2 regions of the Mixta mediterraneensis genome follow, and region 1 is predicted to be linked to the other one. Evidence: predicted binding sites of a transcription regulator. Region 1 holds the regulator's gene; the other holds the start of a gene.
The links. Region 1 encodes PhoB, which activates phosphate uptake and scavenging genes when phosphate is short. Its sites were predicted from a motif close to CTGTCATAAAACTGNCNNAT; they were not measured.
Positions count from the first base shown of each region.

Region 2: a site for PhoB is predicted at 4,472-4,491, ahead of ugpB (sn-glycerol-3-phosphate ABC transporter substrate-binding protein UgpB). Genes of this name have one in related genera too.

Region 1 is NZ_JASUAZ010000007.1:44,728-55,025, forward strand. It holds gene QRY16_RS06845 (SbcC/MukB-like Walker B domain-containing protein) at 1-965, opposite strand, end outside; gene sbcD (exonuclease subunit SbcD) at 962-2,161, opposite strand; gene phoB (phosphate response regulator transcription factor PhoB) at 2,415-3,104, shown strand; gene phoR (phosphate regulon sensor histidine kinase PhoR) at 3,119-4,432, shown strand; gene QRY16_RS06865 (PstS family phosphate ABC transporter substrate-binding protein) at 4,451-5,377, shown strand; gene QRY16_RS06870 (cobalamin-independent methionine synthase II family protein) at 5,550-6,653, shown strand; gene brnQ (branched-chain amino acid transport system II carrier protein) at 7,043-8,362, shown strand; gene proY (proline-specific permease ProY) at 8,429-9,784, shown strand.
Region 2 is NZ_JASUAZ010000074.1:426-8,576, reverse strand. It holds gene ugpQ (glycerophosphodiester phosphodiesterase) at 1-217, opposite strand, end outside; gene QRY16_RS21010 (sn-glycerol-3-phosphate import ATP-binding protein UgpC) at 214-1,287, opposite strand; gene ugpE (sn-glycerol-3-phosphate ABC transporter permease UgpE) at 1,291-2,136, opposite strand; gene ugpA (sn-glycerol-3-phosphate ABC transporter permease UgpA) at 2,133-3,020, opposite strand; gene ugpB (sn-glycerol-3-phosphate ABC transporter substrate-binding protein UgpB) at 3,074-4,390, opposite strand; gene livF (high-affinity branched-chain amino acid ABC transporter ATP-binding protein LivF) at 4,658-5,371, opposite strand; gene livG (high-affinity branched-chain amino acid ABC transporter ATP-binding protein LivG) at 5,373-6,140, opposite strand; gene QRY16_RS20980 (high-affinity branched-chain amino acid ABC transporter permease LivM) at 6,137-7,408, opposite strand; gene livH (high-affinity branched-chain amino acid ABC transporter permease LivH) at 7,405-8,151, opposite strand, start outside.

The sequences.
Region 1 (10,298 bases):
TCCTGATGCTGCTGCGTAAGCTGCTGCTGTGCTGCAATGATCTCGCGCTGCCCGGTCTGTAAATCATCACGCTGTTGTAGCCTGGCGCGCAGTTTCTCCGCCGGTTCACTGCGTGCCAGACGTTGCCGATCGGCTTCGGCAGCCTGCCACGCCTGTTCTGCGGCCTGTAAAGCGTCACTGCTGTGCTGCACATCAGCGCGATATTGCTGTGCCTGTTGCTGCCATTGCTGCTGTTTGTGCGCATCGGTGTATTGAGTGCTTAAGGTTTTTTCGGCTTCGCTTAGCGTAGCGAGCTGCTGTTGCAGTGCTGCGCGCGTGTCGGTATCAAGCAGTGCCATACCACCCGCCCGGCTGCGTAATAAATCCAGCGTGCGTTTCGCCTCTTTATGGCGTTCAAAAATGGCTATTGAAATCAGGCCGTAAATTTCAGTACCGGTCAGCTCTTCCAGTAGCTCAGCGCGTTCACCCGCTTTAGCATTCAGAAAGGCGGCAAACTGGCCTTGCGACAACATCATGGAACGGGTGAAGCGGGCAAAATCGAGGCCGGAGAGGGTTTCAGTCAGCTTTAATTTATCGCCGACTTTATCAGCAACAATCTGATCATCGGCACAGCGGGCCAGCTCAACGCGGGGCGCCTGTAATTTGCCATCCGCCGTGCCGCGAGCGCGGTTCTGACTCCAGAAAGCGCGCCAGGCTTCACCTTTGATTTCAAATTCGACTTCTGCCAGACATTCGGCACAGTCACGCGTCATCAGGGCGTTCTGGGTTTGTGAAATGGCGCCAAGACGCGGCGTCTGGTGATATAGCGCCAGGCAAATGGCATCCAGCAACGTCGTTTTACCCGCGCCGGTCGCGCCGGTAATGGCGAATAAACCATTGCTGGCAAATGGTTCGGTCCGGAAATCGATAAACCATTCGCCTTTTAGCGCGTTAAGATTTTTAAAACGCAGCGTGAGGATCTTCATGATTGCTCCTCCATCTCCGCCAGCGTGCGGCGAAACAGCGTATTTAATTGCTGGATCTGTTGCTCATCCATTTCACTGTCCAGCGCTAAGCGGCGGGCAAAAACGTCTTCTACTTTCAGCTCGCTCAGCGTTTCGTTATCAAGCCGGGCAAGGCTGTGCTGACGCAGCGCGCGGCTGCGGCGCAGTAACAGTACTTCTACCGGCAATCCGTCCGTCAACGTTTCAATCCGCCGTTGCAAATCGCTGAGATATTCTTGCGTCGTGACTTCAATATCCAGCCACACCGGTTTCTCATCCTGATATGTCTGGAAATCCGCCAGCTGTTGTTCGATCTGCGCCAGCGAGCCTTTGAGCATTTGCATGGGTTGAAACTGCGGAACCGCCAGCGGCGTAATGCTCTGCAAACCGTTAGGTGAAAAATCGAGCAGAAATACGCTTTTTTCCGTGCCCAGCTCATCAAAACTCAATGGGATCGGCGAACCGCTATAGCGAATGTGATCGCTATTGGCAACGCGCTGAGCACGATGAATGTGGCCTAATGCGATATAATCGGCGGCGGGAAAAGCGGAGGCGGGGAAGGCATCTAAGGTGCCGATATAAATATCACGTACCGACTCGCTTTTACTCACGCCCACGGTGGTGAGATGGCCTGTTGCGATAATGGGTAATGACAGCGCATGTGCCTGTGCGGCGCTAAAGCGACGTTGATAATGTTCCGAAATGGCTTCTAACAGGCTGATTTGTTTCTCACGGCCCGACTGACCGGCCCGACTGCGCATGATGTCGCGCGGACGCAGATAAGGGATAGCGCATAGCAGCGCGCCCGGCTCGCCGCGTCGCGTATTTAGCACCAGCACATCGTCGTTGCCCTGCGGCGTTGCGATCACACGGGTATTCAGGCAGGCGAGTAGTTCGCGTGATTCATTCAGCGTAGCAACCGAATCGTGGTTGCCAGCCAGCACAACCAGTTGGCAGCCACTGGGTTGCAGCGCCACCACAAAGCGATTAAACATTTCACGGGCATAGCTCGGCGGTGTCCCGGTATCAAACAGATCACCCGCCACAATCAGCGCATCGACCTGGTGCTGCTCAATATTTACCAGCAGCCAGTCAAGGAAAGCCTGATGTTCAGCTGCCCGGCTTTTATTATAAAAGAACTGCCCCAGATGCCAGTCCGCAGTATGAATGATGCGCATAAAACTCCCTGCCGTAACAAATCGCACGGCGATTATACCCATCATGTTTAAAGATGCAGGTGTCCGCTGACGGCTGCACAAAAAATTTTCGATAAATGCGCGACGGTGACCAAAAAGAAAAAATGCCGCGTTATTGTCATAAATGGCTATTAAAGCCTTGTTTAACGGGCTATGTTTTTCATAAAAGTGTCACAAATCTGACGCATAATGGCGCCGCAAATATCAAGAAGCCGTCATATCAGCAGGAGTACTAATGGCTAAGCGCATTTTGGTTGTGGAAGATGAAGCCCCCATCCGTGAAATGTTGTGTTTTGTCCTGGAGCAGAACGACTATCAGCCAATTGAGGCGGAAGATTATGACAGCGCGGTCGGGAAACTGATTGAACCCTGGCCAGATTTAATTCTGCTGGACTGGATGTTGCCCGGCGGCAGCGGCATACAATTTATTAAGCATCTGAAACGCGAAGCAATGACGCGCGACATCCCGGTAATGATGTTGACAGCACGTGGTGAAGAGGAGGATCGCGTTCGCGGCCTGGAAGTAGGTGCTGATGATTACGTCACTAAGCCATTTTCGCCGAAAGAACTTATGGCGCGTATTAAAGCGGTAATGCGCCGTATTTCACCAATGGCGGTGGAAGAGATAATTGAGATGCAGGGGCTAAGTCTGGATCCTTCATCGCATCGCGTTATGTCGGAAGCGACCCCGCTGGAAATGGGACCGACTGAATATAAGTTATTGCATTTCTTTATGACTCACCCGGAACGGGTCTACAGCCGTGAACAGCTGCTGAACCACGTTTGGGGCACCAATGTTTATGTTGAAGATCGCACCGTTGATGTTCACATTCGCCGTTTACGTAAAGCGCTGGAAGTCTCCGGGCACGATCGCATGGTGCAAACCGTCCGCGGAACAGGTTATCGTTTCTCTGCCCGCTACTAAACGGAGCCTTAACCGTGCTGGAACGCCTCTCCTGGAAGAGATTACTGTCAGAACTGGTATTGGCGTGTCTGCCTGCGCTGATTCTCGGCCTGCTATTCGGCTATTTACCGTGGTGGCTGTTGTTCAGCGTACTGGCGCTATTGGGGTGGCATTTTCATAATTTGATGCGCCTGTCGCACTGGTTATGGCTAGATCGCACCATGACGCCGCCCACCGGGCGCGCCAGTTGGGAGCCGCTGTTTTATGGGTTATATCAGATGCAGCTGCGTAACCGACGACGGCGCCGGGAGTTAGGCAGCCTGATCAAGCGCTTTCGCAGCGGTGCGGAGTCGCTACCGGATGCGGTCATTCTGACTACCGAAGAAGGCACCATCTTCTGGTGTAATGGCTTAGCGCAGCAACACCTGGGCCTGCGCTGGCCGGAAGATAACGGGCAGAACATCCTTAACCTGCTGCGTTACCCCGAATTTTCCCGCTATATTCGTAAATGCGATTTTGATAAACCCCTGACGCTGGTGCTAAATAATCAGCATCATATGGAATTTCGCGTCATGCCGTACAGCGAAGGCCAGTGGCTGACGGTGGCGCGTGATGTAACGCAAATGCATCAGCTGGAAGGCGCGCGACGTAATTTCTTTGCTAACGTGAGTCACGAACTGCGCACACCATTAACGGTGCTGCAAGGTTATCTGGAAATGATGAACGATTCGGTGATGAACGAAAAATCGCGTGGCAAGGCGTTGCATACCATGTCAGAGCAGACGCGCCGTGTGGACAGCCTGGTGAAACAATTGTTAACGCTGTCGCGCATTGAAGCTGCGCCAGTCATCGATATGAAAGAAAAAGTCGATGTGCCGATAATGCTCAAACTGCTACAACGTGAGGCTGAAACCCTGAGCGCCGGGCGTCACGAGATCCATTTTCACACCGATCCGCATCTGAAAGTGTTTGGCAACGATGAACAGCTACGCAGCGCTATCTCTAATCTGGTGTACAACGCGGTTAACCATACACCGGACGGCACGCGCATTGATATTAGCTGGTTGCGCGGCCCGCAAGGCGCGATATTCAAAGTGTGCGATAACGGGCCGGGCATTCCGCCAGAACACCTGCCGCGTTTGACTGAGCGTTTCTATCGGGTTGATAAAGCGCGTTCGCGTGCCACCGGCGGCAGCGGTTTAGGATTAGCTATTGTTAAACATGCGCTCAGCCATCACAACGCACGGCTGGACATCACCAGCATCCCTTACCAGGAAACCTGCTTTACCTTTACGCTGGCACCAAGGTTGATTGTCAGCGTCGGGATGCAGGAGAATGCCGTTCATTAACGGTTAAGGGACCTTCTCATGCGCACGTTTCTTTGCTCCCTCTTGTTTTTGCTGCCTGCGGTAACCCAGGCACAGCCGGGTACGCTTTCCGGCAATTTAAGCAGTGTCGGTTCAGACACCCTCGGTTATTTAATGACGTTATGGGGGGAGGGTTTCAGCCGTCAGGCGCCAGGCGTCAATGTGCAGGTGCAGGCATCCGGTTCGTCTACCGCACCTACTGCGCTGGCTGCGGGAGCCGCTCAGATTGGGGCAATGAGCCGAGCAATGCAGGCTGACGAGCGCCAGGCGTTTGAGGCGCGATACGGCTATCCGCCGCTGGCAGTACCGGTGGCAATGGATGCTTTGGTGGTGGTGGTGAATCAGCGCAACCCGTTGCAGCAGATCGATCCGCGCCAGCTTGATGCGATTTTTTCTGTTACGCGTCTGTGCGGCGCAACCCACATCCCCGCCCATTGGGGAGATCTCGGCGTGAAACAGGCTGACTGGGCCGATCGTAGTTTACAGCGCTATGGCCGTAATTCGGCCTCCGGGACGTGGGGTTTTTTCAAACAGCAGGCGCTATGTAACGGTGATTTTCGCAGTGATGTTGCAGAGTTTCCCGGTTCAGCCGCAGTGGTACAGGCAGTGGCGGGCAACCCGCGCAGTATCGGCTACACCAGCTTTGGTTTTCACCTCAGCGGTGTGAAAATGTTGTCTGTGGTCAATGCCAGCGGAGATGCGGTGATGCCTGATGCGGAAAGTATTCGCAGCGGCCATTATCCCTGGGCACGTCCGCTTTACCTCTATGTAAACAAAGCACCCGGCAAACCTTTGCCACCGCTGGTGGCGGCATTTTTACAGCAGATTTTGTCATCGCAAGGTCAGCACCGCGTGAGCGAGGCGGGCTATCTGCCTTTATCGGACCGCCAGTTGGCGCAGACGCGCGCCATCCTTGACGATAATTAATTTCCCTGGCTGCAACATGAATTTTCCTCACGCGCGTTGAATTTTCTTCTGTTGCGGCTGAGAAGCTCGCATGTCACTCTTTCGTTGGCCATATAGCCATCCGGATGGCTATACTTAACTCTATGAAATTATTACCTGCCGCAATCATGTGACAGGTGAGCCAGGAGCGATCATGCAAAGAAATACCGCCCCCTTCCGTGCCGATACCGTTGGCAGTTTTCTGCGTCCTGCCGCTATCAAACAGGCACGCGAACAGTTCGCCGCCGGTGAAATTGATGCCACTGAACTGCGTCGTGTAGAAGATGAAGCTATTCGTGATGTGGTAGCAAAACAGCGCGAAAATGGCCTGAAAGTGGTTACTGACGGTGAGTTTCGTCGCGCATGGTGGCACTTCGACTTTTTCGATGGTCTGGAAGGCGTTGAACGTTATGAGGCCGATCAGGGCATCCAGTTCAATGGGGTACAGACTAAAGCGCGTGGCGTGAAAGTAACGGGCAAACTGAGCTTTGGCAATCACCCCATGCTGAAAGATTTCCGCTTTTTGCAAAGCATCGCGGGTGATGCAGTGCCTAAAATGACCATTCCCAGCCCCAGCGTGCTGCATTTCCGTGGCGGTCGCAATGTGATCGATTCCACTGTTTATCCGGATCTGGCTGCGTATTTTGACGATCTGGCACAAACCTATAAAGACGCAATTAGCGCTTTTTATGCCGCAGGTTGCCGCTATTTACAGCTGGATGACACTGTTTGGGCCTACCTGTGTTCTGAAGATCAGAAACGTCAGATCCGTGAGCGCGGCGATGATCCCGAAGAGCTGGCTCGTATCTACGCCCGCGTGCTGAACAAAGCGCTGGAAGGTAAGCCCGCCGATCTGACGGTTGGGCTGCATGTCTGTCGCGGTAATTTCCGTTCAACCTGGATTTCAGAAGGAGGCTATGAGCCGGTGGCTGAAATCCTGTTTGGTACGGTTAATATTGACGCGTTTTTTCTCGAATATGACAACGAGCGTTCTGGCGGTTTTGAACCGCTGCGCTTCATCAAGCCAGGGCATCAGCAAGTCGTGTTGGGATTAGTTACCACTAAAAACGGTGAACAGGAAGATCCGGCCCAGGTGAAAGCGCGTCTGGCTGAAGCGGCGAAGTTTGTGAGTCTCGACCAGATCTGCCTCAGCCCACAATGCGGCTTCGCCTCAACGGAAGAGGGCAACAGCCTGAGCGAGGCGCAGCAATGGCAAAAGATTCGTCTGGTTGTCGATATTGCGAATCAGGTGTGGTGATGCTGTAACGTTACGCAAACAGGCGCGTAAAACGCGCCTTTTGTGCAGATTAACCTCCGTTAATGCTGGAACTTCTTACGGCCTGAAGAAAAAATAAGCACATCATCTGATGTGCTTACGCCAAATATTAGAGCCATTATCTGGTTATACATATAAATTCACAATAAACCTCTGGTTTTCCGATCCTGTATTGCCTTTCTTCGCTATAAACGTTCTACTTAGCGCCGCTGTCGATTTAACCCTCCGTGAACAGAAAAAAAGCAGCTTAAATCACCTGCGCTTCATCTCACGACGAGCATAATGCGCTGATATTGGCTGGCAAATCGTTGTTTTGACGCAGCGAGGGCAATGCAAATTCAACTTCCACCGCAACAACAATGACAGGCCGTATGACACACCGTTTAACTTCGAAAGATATTCTCGCGCTGGGCTTCATGACGTTTGCCCTGTTTGTGGGCGCGGGCAACATTATTTTCCCGCCGATGGTTGGCATTCAGTCCGGCGAACATGTCTGGACCGCCGCGATCGGATTCCTTATTACCGCTGTGGGTTTGCCAGTGATCACCGTTATTGCGCTGGCGCGCGTGGGCGGCGGCATCGACGCGCTCAGTTCGCCGATTGGCAAAGTAGCCGGTTTGGTGCTGGCAACGGTGTGCTATCTGGCCGTTGGTCCGCTGTTCGCGACCCCGCGTACCGCCACAGTGTCCTTTGAGGTGGGCATTGCGCCGCTGACGGGAGACGGCTCGCTGCCGCTGTTTAGCTACAGTCTGATTTACTTCGCACTGGTCATCGGAATTTCTCTCTATCCGGGAAAACTGCTGGATACCGTTGGTCATTTCCTCGCGCCACTGAAAATTGTTGCGCTGACCGTGCTTGGCCTTGCTGCGCTGATATGGCCAGCGGGCGATATTATTCCGGCAACGGCTGATTATCAACGTGCGGCTTTCTCCAGCGGTTTCGTTAATGGTTATCTGACGATGGATACGCTGGGTGCGCTGGTTTTCGGTATTGTTATTGTTAACGCCGCACGGTCACGCGGGATTAAAAATCCAGTCTTATTGACGCGTTATACCGTGCTGGCGGGGCTGATTGCCGGTATTGGCCTGACGCTGGTTTATCTCAGCCTGTTCAGGCTGGGTTCAGGTAGCGGCTCGCTGGTCGATCAGAACGCTAACGGTGCCGCTATTCTGCACGCTTACGTTCAGCAGACGTTCGGCAGTATGGGCAGCTTCTTCCTGGCGGCACTGATTTTTGTTGCCTGTATGGTTACCGCCGTAGGCCTGACCTGTGCCTGTGCTGAATTTTTTGCACAGTACCTGCCGCTGTCGTATAAAACGCTGGTGTTCGTCCTCGGCCTGTTCTCAATGGTGGTGTCGAACCTTGGTCTGAGCCATCTGATTCAGATTTCGATTCCGGTACTGACTGCGATTTATCCGCCGTGCATCGTGCTGGTCGTGTTGAGCTTCACCCTGCGCTGGTGGAACAAGAGTAGCCTCATTATTGCGCCAACCATGCTGATTAGCCTGCTGTTCGGTATTGTGGATGCCATTAAAACTACCGAATTTAAAGCGGTGTTGCCGGCCTTTAGCCAGAACCTGCCGCTGGCGGATCAGGGGCTTGCCTGGTTGCCGCCCTCGCTGGTTATCCTGCTGATTGTTGCGCTGGTGGACCGGGTGAAAGGACGCGCACAGGTCAAGATTCACTCGTAACAGTAAACGTTTTTTCTCTAACCACGGGCTTGCCCGTGGTTTTTTCATTTGCAAGGTAGTGTTGTTATGCAAGAAATCAACAAGCTCAAACGCGGACTGAGCACGCGCCATATCCGTTTTATGGCGCTGGGATCGGCGATTGGAACCGGGCTGTTCTACGGCTCCGCAGATGCCATTAAAATGGCCGGACCGAGCGTATTGCTCGCTTACATCATCGGTGGCGCGGTGGCTTACATTATTATGCGTGCGCTGGGCGAGATGTCGGTGAACAATCCGCAGGCCAGTTCGTTTTCACGTTATGCCCAGGATTATCTCGGCCCGATGGCGGGTTATATCACGGGCTGGACATACTGTTTTGAGATCCTGATTGTTGCCATTGCTGACGTTACCGCCTTCGGCATTTACATGGGCGTCTGGTTTCCCGATGTGCCGCACTGGATTTGGGTACTGAGCGTGGTGCTGATTATCGGTGCGGTTAACCTGATGAGCGTGAAGGTATTTGGCGAAGTTGAGTTCTGGTTCTCTTTCTTTAAGGTCGCCACCATCATTGTGATGATTGTGGCCGGTTTTGCCATGATCTTCTGGGGGATCGGCAATGGCGGACAGCCAACCGGCATTCATAACCTATGGAGTAACGGCGGCTTCTTCGCTCACGGTATCGTGGGGATGTTGCTGTCGCTACAAATGGTGATGTTCGCATACGGGGGAATCGAAATCATCGGTATTACAGCCGGTGAAGCCAAAGATCCCGCCAAATCGATTCCACGTGCTATCAACTCGGTGCCGCTGCGTATTCTGGTGTTTTATGTCGGCACACTGTTTGTGATCATGTCGATCTATCCGTGGAACCAGGTCGGTACATCCGGCAGTCCGTTTGTGCTGACCTTCCAGCATCTTGGCATTGCCGCTGCGGCTTCTGTCCTAAATTTTGTGGTGCTGACTGCCTCGCTGTCTGCGATTAACAGCGATGTATTTGGTGTAGGGCGCATGTTGCACGGCATGGCGCAGCAGGGCCATGCACCGAAAGTATTTATGAAAGTCTCCGGGCGCGGTATTCCGTGGGTTACGGTGGTGGTGATGATGTTCGCCATGCTGATCGCGGTATACCTTAACTACCTGATGCCGGAAAAAATCTTCTTGGTAATCGCTTCACTGGCGACCTTTGCTACGGTTTGGGTGTGGATCATGATCCTGCTGTCACAGATGGCTTTTCGTCGCAAAATTGGTCAGGAAGCGGCCAGTAAGCTGCAATTCGCCTTGCCTGGTGGCAGCTGGACCGCCTGGGTAGGGGTAGCGTTTCTGGCCTTTATTATCGGCCTGATCGGTTATTTCCCGGATACGCGTGTGTCGCTTTACGCTGGCTGCGTATGGATTGTGCTGCTACTGCTGGGCTATAAGCTGGTACGTAAGCAGGCGAAATAAACGGAAACGCCCCTCTAAAACAGGGGCGTTTTACTTTTTTTGCCGCTCATAAAAAACAGTATTATTAAAATTGTGCTTCAGCACGTAATAACGGCTTATTAATAGCAAATTTAAGAACGGCTGTGGAATGAAATAATAAAGATACCATCAGGTACAGAAAGGAATCGTCCCATGCTGCCGGCGCCAGCTGGCCGTATTGCGGTAAGGGCCGTCGAAAATAAAAAAGCTTTTTCAGTCTGCCCGATAATAAACTGATACCAAAAGAAAATAGCCTGTCTGCAGGAAATCGCGATGAAGCATTATTGCCCGCCTCTGGGCCGGTCAAAACGTTATATTTTTTAATGTTAGTGTTTACATGAACATTGAAGTTAATAAACAGGCTTATTAATAAATAAAAACGGCGAATCCAGTCGCCGAAGTGTTAACAAAAAAGAGTAATAAAAAGGGATGATTGACAGCGCTATCCTAAATCAAAAAAATATAGCTGGATATGTTTTTAACGAAAATGAGATAA
Region 2 (8,151 bases), on a different contig from region 1:
GTTCCCCCGCGACGCCCCAGCCGTTACTGGTGCGATCGAGCGTATCGTCATGCAACAGAAAAATTTGCATATCGCTCGATAATTTGGCATCAAATTCAATCATTTGATGACCATATTCAGCGCCAACATCAATCGCCGCCAGGGTATTTTCCGGTGCCAGTTTGCCACCGCCGCGATGCGCAACGATATGCGGGTAAGGCCAGTTATATTGACTCATTCCAGACGTTTTCCATGAGTTGAATCGAAGAAGTGTAACGCATCTGCTGGCAGATGCAGCCACAGCGTGCTGCCTGCCTGCGGTCGTTCACTGTGGGGTAAACGCACCACCAAACGCGTTTCGCCAATACGTCCGTGCGCAAGGTTATCCGCGCCCAGCATCTCCAGCGTTTCAACCCGCATTGGGATGCCATGCTGCTCGCGGCTGCTGATTCGGACATGTTCAGGACGAATGCCGAGCGTCACCGGACGATTCGCCCATTCTGCCTTATGCTCACTTAGCGGTAACGCATAAGAAGAATTAAGACTGAAGCGCGTGCCGTCGCTGTTGATCTGTCCAGCCAGCAGATTCATCGCTGGCGAACCGATAAATGAGGCAACAAACTGGCTGGCGGGTCGTTCATAGACTTCTACCGGCGTACCAGTCTGCTCGACTCTGCCTTTATTCATTACCATCACCCGCTGCGCCAGCGTCATGGCTTCAACCTGATCGTGAGTAACGTACAAGCTGGTTGTTTGCAGGCGACGATGCAGCTGTTGCAGCTCCAGCCGCATCTGCACACGCAGCCGGGCATCAAGGTTAGAAAGCGGTTCATCAAACAGAAAGACGGCGGGTTCACGCACGATGGCGCGCCCCATCGCCACGCGCTGACGCTGACCGCCAGAAAGCTCGCGCGGTCGTCGGCTCAGCAAATGCTCCAGCTCAAGACTACGCGCTGCCTCTGCGACGCGCTGACGGATCTGCGCTTTGCCCATGCCGCGAATTTTCAGGCCATATGCCATGTTCTCTTCCACCGACATGTGAGGATAGAGCGCATAATTTTGAAACACCATTGCAATACCACGATCTTTCGGTTCTTCATGGGTGACACGTCTGTCGCCGATATAAATATCGCCAGTCGTGACGCGCTCCAGCCCGGCCACCATACGCAGTAGCGTAGATTTACCGCAGCCGGACGGGCCAACCATCACCATAAACTCACCCTCATTCACCGTGATATTCAGCGGTTGGATGATCTGATTTTTTCCATCGTAGGATTTTGTGACCGCCTGAAGCGTTACGCCTGCCATATTTTATTTCTCACTCTCAACCAGGCCACGCACAAAAGCACGCTGCATGACGAATACCACCAATACCGGTGGGATCAGGGTTAATAACATTGCTGTCATCACTTCGTTCCACTGAGTCGGCGAGCCGCTGGTTGAGATCATGCTTTTGATCCCCGCCACCGCCGTGCCTAAGCTGGCGTCATTGATGATCAGCAGCGGCCAGAGATATTGATTCCAGCCGTAGATAAACGTGATGACGAACAACGCCGCGAGATTGGTTTTGGACAGCGGCAGCACAATGTCCCAGAAAAAACGCATCGGACTGGCGCCGTCAATACACGCCGCTTCGACCAGTTCATCGGGTAATGACAGAAAGAACTGACGAAACAGAAAGGTCGCGGTAGCCGACGCCATTAAGGGCAAGGTTAAGCCGCTGTAGCTGTCGAGCATGTTCAGGTCAGCAATGACCTGCACCGTGGGGAAAATGCGTACTTCAACCGGTAACATCAGAGTAATGAAAATCAGCCAGAAGAACAGCGAACGCAGCGGGAAGCGAAACCACACCAGAGCAAATGCCGAAAGCATCGACACCACGATTTTTCCACAGGTAATTCCCAGCGCCATGATCATGCTGTTAAGCAACATGATGCCGAAGGCCGGGCCACTGCCATTTATGCCCTGCGTCCAGATGCGCGTCAGGTTTTCCCATAAATGCGTACCGGGAATCAACGTCATTGGCACCTGATATACCGCATCGGTATCCAGCGTGGCGGCCACAAGCGCCACATACAGCGGAAACAGAATGATCAGCACACCGAGCACTAAAACAAGGTGGCTGACGATGTCCAGCCCGCGCCGGTTCTCAATCATTGATATTGCACCTTACGTTCTACAAAACGGAACTGAACCACCGTCAGGCCGATCACCAGCAGCATCAGTACCACCGATTGCGCCGCCGAAGAGGAAAGATCCAGACCGGTAAAACCTTCCCGGTAAATTTTATAGATCAGGGTGGTGGTGGCCTGAACCGGACCGCCGCCTGTCGCCGCATCGATCACCGGGAAGGTGTCAAAGAAGGCGTAGATGAGATTCACCACCAGCAGAAAGAAGCTCACCGGGGTAATCAGCGGTAGCGATAAATTGAAGAAGCGGCGCACCGGACCGGCGCCATCAATCGCTGCGGCTTCTGTCAGCGATTTAGGAATGGATTGCAGCGCGGCAAAAAAGAACAAAAAGTTGTAGCTCATTTGCTGCCAGATTGAGGCCAGCACAATCAGAAACATCGCCTGACCGCTGTTTTGCGCGTAGTTCCAGTTATAACCAAGCTGGTTCAGCAAATAACTAAACAGGCCGAGGCCAGGGTTAAACAAAAACATCCATAACACCGCCGCCACCGCAGGCGCTACCGCATACGGCAGCAACAGTAGCGTTTGATACAGCTTGCGTAAGCGAACCACATAATCGACAAGCGCCGCCAGCAGCAGTGAAAACGCCATGCCACATACCGTGACTAACCCGCTGAATTTTAACGTCGTCCAGAACGACGCCAGATAATATTCATCGTCCAACAGGCGTCTGAAATTATCCAGCCCGACAAACGTGCTGGAAATACCAAATGGATCAAGGGATTGCAGTGAATACCACAGCGCTTCTCCGGCAGGCCAGAGAAAGAAAACAGCGGTGATCAACAGTTGCGGTAGCACCAAAAGATAGGGCAACAGGCTGGTGCGAAAGACCGGACGAGATGAGGACATAGCGTACTCTGCGTAAGGGGAATAAGGGCCGGGCGATACCGGCCTGAAAGTAATTACTTAACCTGTTGCTCAAAGCGACGCAGCAACGCATTACCGCGCTGCACGGCATTATCCAGTGCGCTTTGCGGCGACTGTTTGCCGGTCCAGACCCCTTCCAGTTCTTCGTCAATGAGGGTGCGAATTTGCGGCATATTGCCCAGACGTATACCTCTGGTGAACGGCAACGGTGGCTTGTTCAGCATCTGGCGGGTAGCAATATCCGCGCCGGGATTTTTATCATAGAAGCCCTGCTTCTTGCTCAGCTCATACGCGGCGGTAGTCACGGGCAGATAACCGGTTTTTTGATGCCATTCTGCGGCGATTTCCGGCTGCGCCAGGAACTTCATGAACTCCGCGACCCCTTTGTAGGTATTGGCATCTTTACCCTTCATCACCCACAGACTGGCCCCCCCGATGATGGCGTTTTGCGGCGCGTCAGGTACGGTGTCGTCATACGGCATCATCCCCACGCCGAAGTTGAATTTTGCGTAGTGACGAATATCGGCAAGTGAACCGGAGGACGCCGTGGTGATAGCGCAATCGCCATTATAGAATTTGGCGGTAGATTCATCTTTTCGTCCAAAATAGGTGAAATCACCTTTTTTGTTCATCGCTTCCAGCATCTGAATGTGGCGAACCTGAACCGGCTTATTGAATTCCAGTACCGCATCGGTGCCATCGAATCCATTGTTTTTGGTGGCGACGGGCAGTGCGTGCCACGCACTAAAGTTTTCAATTTGAATCCAGCCCTGCCAGCCACTGGCGTAGCCGCAACTGATGCCCGCCTGATGCAAAGCATCGGCATCTTTCGCCAGTTCCTGCCAGGTTTTTGGCGGGTGGTCAGGGTCCAGCCCCGCTTTTTTGAAGGCGTCTTTGTTGTAGTACAGCACTGGCGTAGAGCTGTTAAACGGTTGTGAAATCAGATGGCCGTTTGCGTCACTGTAATAACCGGAAACGGTGGGAACAAACTGCTTTTCATCAAACGCGATTCCCGCGTCATGAAAAATCTGATGCACTGGCACAATGGCTTTCGATGCCATCATGGTCGCAGTACCCACTTCGTACACCTGCAAAATGGCCGGTGCTTTACCGGTACGTACCGCTGCAATACCTGCGGCCAGGCTCTGCTCGTAGTTACCTTTGTAGGTTGGCACAATTTTATAATCGGGGTGAGTCTGGTTAAAACGTTGCGCCAGAGAGTCAACTTCTTTGCCTAATTCACCTTCCATTGAATGCCAGAAAGGAATTTCAGTGGCGGCGAGCGCATGACCACTGAGCATCAGGCCCAGCACCGCACTCATCAGGCTACGACGAAAAGTAAACACGGACATATTATTTTCCTGTGCAGGTAGGTACGCATGAAATCACGCCTTTCTGTTCGCGAAGTAACATGACACGGGAAAATGACGGATAAATAACAGATGAATGACAGGAAAGTTACAGCAGGATTTCAGCACTTAAACAGAAGATGACGGATAGCCATCGCAGCGACCTGCGGCGGCACAAGCAGATTGCAGATGGACAGCGCACAGCCACCGAAGCGTACATGCGTACGAGAGGATGGCGAACCCTGGCCAACCGCAATCTGACCAGCCAGATCAGGTGCCGAGATAAGCGCTGCGCACGGCCTCATTAGCCAGCAACGCATCGCCGCTATCTTCCAGCACTACGCGGCCATTTTCCAGTACGTAGCCGCGATCGGCCAGTTTCAGCGCCTGGTTAGCATTCTGCTCAACAAGGAAAATCGTCATCCCTTCGCTGCGTAGCTGCTCAATGGTGTCGAAAATTTGCTGAATAATAATGGGGGCCAGACCCAGCGATGGCTCATCCAGCAATAACAGGCGCGGCTGACTCATCAAGGCGCGCCCAATCGCCAGCATCTGCTGCTCACCCCCGGACATGGTGCCTGCGCGCTGTGCCTTGCGCTCATCCAGACGCGGGAACAGCTCACAGACGCGTCTGATGCGTTCCTGATATTGCTGGCGGCTGGCAAAGAATCCTCCCATTGCCAGGTTCTCTTCTACCGTCATGCGTGTAAAGACGCGGCGGCCTTCCGGCACAATCGCTATCGCTTCACGCATAATACGTGCGGTTTGCCAGTCAGTGATGGTTTTGCCGTCAAAGGTTATTGCCCCCTGGGTAGCGCGCGGTTCGCCGCAAAGCGTTCCCAGCAAGGTGGTTTTACCCGCGCCGTTCGCCCCAATGAGCGTGACGATTTCACCCTGATGAATATAAAGGCTGACGTTATGCAGCGCCTGGATTTTGCCATAATGTGCGCTGACATTTTCAATGGTTAACATCGGGTTGGCCATCTTACGCCTCTCCTAAATAGGCTCGGATCACGTCCGGGTTATGTCGAATTTCTTCCGGCGTGCCGTTAGCTAAAGGCGTCCCCTGGTTCACCACATAAATACGGTCGGAGATCCCCATGACCAACTTCATATCGTGCTCAATCAACAATACTGTCACCTTATGTTCGCCACGCAATTCGGCAATTAATTCGTCCAGCTCATGGGTTTCTTTTGGATTCAGGCCCGCCGCCGGTTCGTCCAGCATTAAAATCTCCGGGCGCGTCACCATGCAGCGTGCGATTTCCAGACGACGCTGCTGACCATACGCAAGATTTCCTGCCTGGCGGTTCGCCAGTTCAAGCAGCCCCACGCGCTCCAGCCAGATGGCCGCGCGATCCAGTGCTTCACTTTCGCTGCGGCGAAAGGCCGGCGTTTTTAACAGCCCGGAAAACACGCCGCTTTTCAGATGCTGATGCTGCGCCACCAGCAGGTTTTCAATCACCGTCATTTCCCGAAACAGCCGCACATGCTGGAAAGTGCGCACAATGCCCATGCGCGCAATCTTCTGGCCCGACAACCCCTCCAGATGCTGATCGCGCAGCCTGATACTACCACCGGTCGGTTTGTAAAAGCCGGTCAGGCAGTTGAACACTGTGGTTTTGCCCGCACCATTCGGTCCAATCAGTGAAACGATTTCTTGCGGATGCAGCGCCAGCGCTACGTTATTTACGGCTAACAAGCCGCCGAAGCGCATCATCAGGCCCTCAACCGCTAATAAAGGCTGACTCATGCCTGCTCTCCTTGTTTACCTGGTTTTAGCTTCAGGTGAGGGCGTTTCATCGGCAGCAAACCTTGTGGACGCCAAACCATCATCAGCACCATCAATCCACCCAGTACCAGCATGCTGTATTCATTGAGATCGCGCATGAGTTCACGCGAGACCACCAGCAGGATGGCGGCAAGAATGACCGCAAACTGTGATCCCATTCCGCCCAATACCACAATCGCCAGCACAAAGGCCGATTCGACGAAAGTAAAAGATTCCGGGCTGACAAAGCCCTGACGCGCGGCAAACAGGCTACCCGCGAAACCGGCAAAGGCAGCGCTGATAGTAAAAGCGGTCAGTTTGATGCGCGTGGGGCTTAAGCCCAGCGAGCGGCAGGCAATTTCATCTTCGCGCAGCGCTTCCCAGGCCCGACCCAGTGGCATACGCAGCAGACGATTGATGACGAAGAGCGTCAGCACTACCAGCAACAGCGCCACCAGATAAAGGAAAATAATCCGGTCACTGGGATCGTATTTAAGGCCAAAGAAATGGTGGAAAGTATCCCAGCCGCCATCGTGTGGGCTGCGGTTGAATTCCAGGCCGAAAAGCGTCGGTTTCGGGATTTGGCTGATGCCATTCGGGCCGCCGGTTATCTCCGTATTATTGAGTAGCAGGATGCGGACAATTTCACCAAAACCAAGCGTCACAATCGCCAGATAATCTCCACGCAGACGCAGCACCGGAAAGCCGAGCAGCAAACCAAACAGCGCGGCAACCATGCCCGCCAGCGGCAGACACTGCCAAAAACCGAGACCATAATAGTGATTAAGCAGCGCAAAGGTATAAGCGCCAATGGCATAAAAACCACCATAACCCAGCACCAGCAGGCCAGAAAGGCCAACCACCACGTTCAGACCCAGGCCGAGCATCACATAGATTAGTGTCATGGTGGCAATATCGACAGTGCCGCGCGAGACCAAAAACGGCCAGGCAACCGCAGCCAGAATGATCGCCGCCATCACCAGTTTTTGCTTCAGTGTGGAACCGTCAATACCCGGCAACACCAGCGCAGGCAACGACACTTTTTTCATACCGCTTTGCCACACCGGACGCAGCAGCTGGAATATAAACACCACCACGCAGGCAACGGCAATCCATTCCCAACGCACGCTTCCGGCGTTCTGTACCACCAGGCGGGTGCCGTCCAGATTCAGGCGCAGCCCCATAAAAAAGGTTGCCAGAACCAGCATCATCAGCGCAGAGATAAGCGCATTAACCAGGGCGTTCTTCATACTTTTTCAACCTCCGGGCGGCCCAGAATCCCGGTTGGCATAACCAGCAGCACCACAATCAATAGCGCAAAGGAGACCACGTCTTTATATTCCGTGCTGAGATAAGCGGAGGTCAGCGCTTCGGCGATGCCGAGCACCAGCCCACCAATCATCGCGCCGGGAATGCTGCCAATGCCGCCTAACACCGCGGCGGTAAAGGCTTTCATTCCGGCCATAAATCCGATAAATGGATTAATCACGCCATAAAACTGACCGAGCAGCACGCCCGCTACCGCCGCCATCGCCGCCCCAATAATGAATGTCAGCGAAATCACACGGTCGGTATTAATTCCCAGCAGGCTGGCCATTTTCAGGTCTTCAGCACAGGCGCGACAGGCGCGCCCCATGCGCGAATAACGGATGAACAGCGTTAACGCCAGCATCGCGAGGAAGGTGACCAACCAGATCACAATCTGCATTGCGGAGAGCGTGGCAGCAAAGCCGTTGCTTTCACCCAGCGTCCACTGTCCGGTTACCAGGCCTGGCAGCGCGAGGTCGCGCGACCCCTGGGTCAGACTGACGTAGTTTTGCAGGAAGATCGACATGCCGATGGCAGTGATCAGCGCAATCAGTCGCTTTGAGGAACGCACCGGCTTATACGCCACGCGCTCAATGCTCCAGCCATAAGCGCTGGAAATAATCACCGCCATCACAAAACCGGCGGCGATCATCAGCCATGTGGTATCAATGCCCATCATCATCAG